DNA from 2 places in the Labrenzia sp. R5_0 genome. Region 2 is predicted to be linked to the other one. Evidence: predicted binding sites of a transcription regulator. Region 2 holds the regulator's gene; the other holds the start of a gene.
The links. Region 2 encodes LexA, which represses DNA repair genes until DNA is damaged. Its sites were predicted from a motif close to TGTTCNNNNTGTGTTCNG; they were not measured.
Positions count from the first base shown of each region.

Region 1 (3,202 bases), on a different contig from region 2:
CTGATCGATGTCGATGACCTTGTCGAGCACTTCCAGGCCTTCGATGCGATCGTGCGGGGCAGGGTTGTCCCGCGCGCCATTGAGGCGACGAGCTGCGGCCTTGTAGAGCGTATCGATCAGGAACGTGGACTTGCCGCCACCCGACACACCGGTGACACAGGTAAACGTGCTGAGCGGCACGTCGACGTCAATGTCCTTCAGATTGTTGCCGCGGGCGCCGCGAACGGAGATCTTCCGCTTCTTGTTGATTTTTCTGCGCTCGTCGTTGCGCGAAACCATCATGGATCCAGACAGGTACTGCCCCGTCAACGAATTGGGATTGGCCATGATTTCGGAGGGTGTGCCCTTGGCGACGATCTGCCCACCATGGACGCCTGCTCCAGGTCCGACGTCGACAACGTAATCGGCAGTCAGCACCGCGTCTTCATCATGCTCGACCACAATCACCGTATTGCCGAGATCGCGCAGGTGTTTCAGCGTTTCCAGAAGACGGGCGTTGTCGCGCTGATGAAGGCCGATGGACGGCTCATCCAGTACATAGAGAACTCCTGTCAGCCCCGAGCCGATCTGCGAGGCGAGGCGGATACGCTGGCTTTCGCCACCTGACAGTGTTCCGGAAGAGCGGGACAAGGTGAGATATTCAAGGCCAACGTCATTCAGGAACTTCAGCCGCTCGCGAATTTCCTTCAGGATGCGGCCTGCGATTTCGCTCTGTTTGTCGTTCAGTTGCTCCGGCAGGGCTTCAAACCAGAGGCTTGCATCGCGAATGGAATGTTCGGTGATCTGACCGATATGCCTGCCGGCGATCTTGACGGCAAGCGCTTCCGGCTTCAGACGGAACCCGCTGCAAGCCGGGCAGGCATGATCGGATTGAAACCTTGCCAGTTCCTCGCGAACCCAGGTGGATTCCGTCTCGCGCCACCGCCGTTCGATATTGCCGATTACACCTTCAAAGGTCTTCTCTGTCCGGTAGCTGCGGACGCCGTCATCATAGACGAATTCAATCTTCGCATTGCCAGTTCCATGAAGGATTGCCTCGCGCACTTCCGAAGGAAGATCCTTCCAGGGCGTTGCCATGGACACCTTGAAATGACTGCAGAGTGCTTCCAGCGTCTGGGCATAATAAGGTGATGTCGACCCTGTCTTCGCCCACGGCAGGACAGCTCCTTCGCGCAAGGATAGCGAGTGGTCAGGAACAACCAGGTCTTCTTCAAAAGCGAGTGTCGTTCCAAGGCCATCACAAGTGGGGCAGGCACCGAAGGGATTGTTGAACGAGAACAGACGCGGCTCGATCTCCGGAATGGTGAAGCCGGATACAGGGCAGGCAAATTTTTCGGAAAAGATCAGCCGTTCCGGGTTGCCGTTCTCGTCGGTCTTGTCGGCAAATTCGGCAATTGCAATGCCATCGGCAAGTTTCAGCGCCGTTTCCAGTGAATCGGCAAGCCGACCGGAGATATCGTCACGCACGACGATACGGTCTACGACGACGTCGATATCGTGCTTGAATTTCTTGTCGAGGGCAGGGGCCTCGGAAATCTCATGGAAGGTTCCGTCGATCTTGACGCGCTGGAAACCCTTCTTCATCAGCTCGGCAAGTTCCTTGCGGTACTCGCCCTTGCGGCCGCGAACCATCGGCGCGAGCAGGTAGAGGCGGGCACCTTCTTCCAGCTCCAGAATGCGATCGACCATCTGGCTGACGGTCTGGCTTTCGATCGGCAGACCGGTAGCAGGGGAATAGGGAACGCCGACACGCGCAAACAAAAGGCGCATGTAATCGTAGATTTCCGTAACCGTTCCAACTGTGGAGCGCGGATTGCGGGACGTGGTCTTCTGTTCGATGGAGATTGCCGGCGACAGTCCGTCGATCTGGTCGACGTCCGGTTTCTGCATCATTTCCAGGAACTGACGCGCGTAGGCGGACAGGCTTTCCACGTACCGCCGCTGTCCTTCTGCATATATGGTGTCGAAGGCGAGTGACGACTTGCCTGAGCCAGACAGGCCGGTCATGACAATCAACTTGTCGCGGGGCAGGTCCAGGTCGACGCCCTTGAGATTATGCTCTCGTGCGCCACGGATGCTGATGACCCGTGTTGGGTCCGCCTTCCAGGCTTCTTCCGACTGCGATCCCTTGGCTGTCTTCATTGTCGTTCTTCCTGACCGCATGCGTCGCCCAAAGACGATTGTTGCTCTCGCATACGCTAAGATGGTCCATTGCCGATGATGTCTGTTTGCCCCGATATAGCAGTTTCGGGCGGAGCTTCCAGTGAGGCATTTTCATTATCGTGCCAGAGGCACTCGTCGATGCGATGCCTGATTGAATCGCTTTTACAGAAATGATAAGAACAAAACAAGTACATTAACGATTGCCGCGTCAGGAGCCGAGCAGAAATAGGTGACCGAAACCTCGCAGTTCATGAGATAATGTCCTGACAGAAAAATCGGGGCTTGATTGGAACAAAAGTGGAGCAAATTGTAACTTTGTGCAATCAAGGATTGTGTCTGTCGACTTTGCTCGAATTTTAGGCGGATGAACCAGGCAGCAGTTTGTGAGTTGCCTTGTGGAAAATGAGTGAAGCCTGGCGAAAATAGCGGCGAAGCTGTTGGCGTGCCGTTAGGGTTCTGGTTTCTAGCAGCAAAGCTTGCAACGTTGACCGTTTATCGACACGTGCCGGAGAAGCACACGAACATCGTCGGCGGGGTCAACGAAAAACAAACAGGAGTTCAGTATGGCGGGCAGCGTCAACAAAGTAATTTTGGTCGGCAATCTGGGAGCAGACCCGGAAATCCGCCGTACGCAGGATGGCCGCCCGATCGCCAATCTCCGGATTGCGACGTCGGAATCCTGGCGCGACCGCAACACCGGTGAGCGTCGTGAAAAGACGGAGTGGCACCGCGTCGTGATCTTCAACGACGGTCTTTGCAAAGTTGCGGAGCAATATCTGCGCAAGGGATCAAAGGTTTATCTCGAAGGCCAGCTTCAGACTCGCAAATGGCAGGATCAGTCCGGTCAGGACCGGTACTCCACCGAGATCGTGCTGCAGGGCTTCAACTCCAACCTGACCATGCTTGACGGCCGCGGCGAAGGTGGCGGTGCATCCGGCGGTCTTCCCGATTACGGCAATGACTCACAAGGCGGTGGCGGAGGCGGCTTCGGCGGCGGTGGTTCCGGTTCCGGCGGGAATTTCGGTGGTGGCTACGGCGG
Region 1 covers NZ_JAGHRK010000001.1:1,803,176-1,806,377, forward strand. Annotated here, with positions in the region: gene uvrA (excinuclease ABC subunit UvrA) at 1-2,142, opposite strand, end outside; gene J7447_RS08280 (single-stranded DNA-binding protein) at 2,727-3,202, shown strand, end outside.
Region 1: a site for LexA is predicted at 2,339-2,356, ahead of uvrA (excinuclease ABC subunit UvrA). Genes of this name have one in related genera too.

Region 2 (3,202 bases):
GCCATTCTCGGGATACGAGATGGTGAATGGTTCGCTCATGTACACGCTTATTGGCATGAGGAAGAAGTCGAGCACCTTGGCCACTTACTGCCGCATACGCTGAAGGTTGCGCATCAGGGGGCCATCAAAGGGTACGGCCTGCAAGGCGCAGCGTTCGTGGCATCGCTGGATCCGGAAACCGAATTCACGCTGTTTCGTGTGCAACAGGATGACGAACAGTCACGGACAACCGACTACAATGCGCTTATCACCACACTCGCTCCGTTTGCCGACCTGACGGACAGCATCCAAGAACTCGCAAAAGAGCTGAAAGCACCCTCCTACGAAGTCTATGGACTGGGCAGTCTGGCCGGAGCAGCGTTCCGCGACGCCCAGCCGATGACAGGTCTGATCTCCGAGATACTCCTGACTGAAAACGCTGGCGCGAAACCGGAGCAAGAGCTTTGCGTCCCAATCCGCGCCGTTGATCTCGAAGGTGGACTGCATCGGGGCATTCTCACCGCTGGTGGCGCGCCGACTTTGATCACCTGTGAACTGCTGATCCTGACCGGATCGAAGGACGACCTGAATCCAATATCGGAGACGGATTGAATACGGCAACTTGTTCGAAGCCAAGAACAGTAAGAGAACATTTACCCTTGCAGAACACAATGAGAACAGGTACCATGTTCTTGATTTGTACCAGATGTTTTCTCGGTCAGGGGACGCCTACATGCTGACGCGCAAGCAGTACGAACTGCTCATGTTCATTCACGAAAGACTGAAAGAAACCGGTGTGCCGCCGTCTTTCGACGAAATGAAGGACGCGCTCGACCTGCGCTCCAAGTCCGGCATTCACCGCCTGATCACCGCGCTTGAAGAACGTGGCTTCATCCGGCGCCTGCCGAACCGGGCCAGAGCCATGGAAGTTGTTCGTCTTCCGGACTCCATCGCACCCGGCCTGGGCGCTCCACGGCCAAGAGGCAGCTTCTCACCTGAAGTCATTGAAGGCTCACTCGGCAAACCGGAGCCGGAAAAAGCTGCACCAGTGCCGGTGTCCAGTGTTACGGAAATCCCCGTCATGGGCCGCATCGCCGCCGGCGTGCCCATCGAGGCAATTCAAACACACAGCCACTCCATCACAGTGCCGCAGGACCTGCTTGGTCGCGGGGAACACTACGCGCTGGAGGTTCGTGGTGATTCCATGATTGAGGCCGGCATTCTGGACGGTGATACCGTTCTTATCCGCCGGACCGACAGTGCCGACAGTGGCGACATCGTTGTTGCACTCGTGGACGATGAAGAAGCCACCTTGAAACGGCTGCGCAAGAAAGGCGCTTCCATCGCTCTTGAAGCAGCCAACCCGGCATATGAAACCAGGATCTTCGGTCCCGGCCGCGTTCGTGTTCAGGGCCGCCTCGTTGCCCTGTTTCGTCAGTATTGACCAGTCACTCCTCTGCGCGCGCTTCGGCCACCGAGGCGCGCTCGGCTAGACGCAGGCTGTCTCTCGTTACCGTACCCTGATGATGCCAGGGGCGCGGTGGGTCCGGGATGGCAAACTTCAGTTTCCCGATTTTCAGATTTTCGTTTGGCGGATGGCCCGGTGCACTGGCACCGCTCGTAGCATTTGCGGCCTCGCTGAAATCACCGGGCGATAGCCAGATGGAGACGGCGCCACGTTCGGTGCGCGTACCGTGATCCAGAACGAGGGCTGCACCGCAGCTCTCCGGAGCGACAAGATCGGTCACGACCAAATCGGCATATCGGCAATCCAGCTGAAACGCTTCAAATGTCTTTGGCTGCGCGATTGCAAGAAACGATTGCCTGCCATCCAACCGTTCTGCGTCCTCAGAATTGACGTACGCCCTGATGACACAACCGTCGTCATCGCAATTTCTTTGAGGCGATTTTATCTTGCGCGACAAGATCGCATCATTCCTCACTCCTTCCGACTGCAGCCAGAGATCACTTGCAAACGATCTCCCCCTAGCTGCGTAACGCAAAGTTCCCGTTTCATCGCGGGCAGCTATTCGAGAGCCGCTTGCAGCAATCTGGATATCCGGAGGCCGGCTGGTGAGAACAATCAATATTCCTGCGACGAGAGGCACTCCTGCGAGCACACGCTTTCTGCCAGGCACCAACAATCCGGCAAATAATGCTGATAGCAACAGCAATGCAGCAGCCCCGTCGAGCCTTCCGGAAGTTCCGCTGCCGGCATCAAGGGCCGCAGTAAAGGAGGCAACCTTCAACAGAAGTGAAACTCCGAAAGACATGACAGCCAGAGGGAGAACTGCAAGGCCGAAGGGCATCAGAACGAATGCAAGTACTCCCATCGGCATCACAACAAGTGAAAACACCGGCATTCCCAGCAAGTTGCCGACTAAGCCATAGGGCGCGATGCGGCTGAAGTGATGAGCTCCTATAATGCCGGTCGCCAGCCCTGCGACCAATGCGGTGACGAACAACCCTGCAACCCACTTGCCGAGGTAAAGACAAGTCGCCATGCCCCATCCGGACACTCTTTCACCAGATGACAGGGAATGATCTCGCTGCCGCCACAGGTCATATACGGCGACCAGGCAGATCACGGCAGCGAAGGACATCTGGAAGCCGGGAAAAAACAACCGCTCAGGAGCAATCAGCAAGAGCACAAGGCCAGCCAACGCTACGCTTCGCAGGGTCAGGCCGCGTCGCCCCACCAGAATTCCGACAAAGACAATCGCAATCATCAGGAACGATCGTTGCGTCGCAACCGCACCACCGGACAGAAGCAGATAAATAACTGCAGCACCAAGAGCTGAAAGCGCGGCCCATTTGTGCACCGGCCACCTGAGCGTCAGGATCGGCACCAAGGAAAAGAGCAGCAAGACCGCCCCATAGGCGCCGCCGGCAAAGAGCGCCATATGCAGTCCGGAAATTGCAAGAATGTGAGCCAGTCCGGCGGCCCGCAAAATCTCTTCCTGCTCTTCGGTTATTCCGCTGCGGTCTCCAACCAGAAGAGCAACGATCAGTGCGGTTTCCGGCCCTTCCGAAAGATTGCCCCTGATACGCTCCGCGAGGTCTATTCGAAGCTTGGCAACGGCAACGGCTGGGCGAAATTCATTTCCAGCCTCCTCAGCCTCGATGACCTCGGGAGACCCGAAACTGAAACCCGTCGCACCTATCTGCTGAAAGAAGGCCCGGAAGGAATAATCGTATCCTCCTGGAAAGACGGGACCCGCGG
Region 2 covers NZ_JAGHRK010000007.1:126,022-129,223, reverse strand. Annotated here, with positions in the region: gene J7447_RS27190 (hypothetical protein) at 1-591, shown strand, start outside; gene lexA (transcriptional repressor LexA) at 713-1,423, shown strand; gene J7447_RS27180 (ComEC/Rec2 family competence protein) at 1,428-3,202, opposite strand, start outside.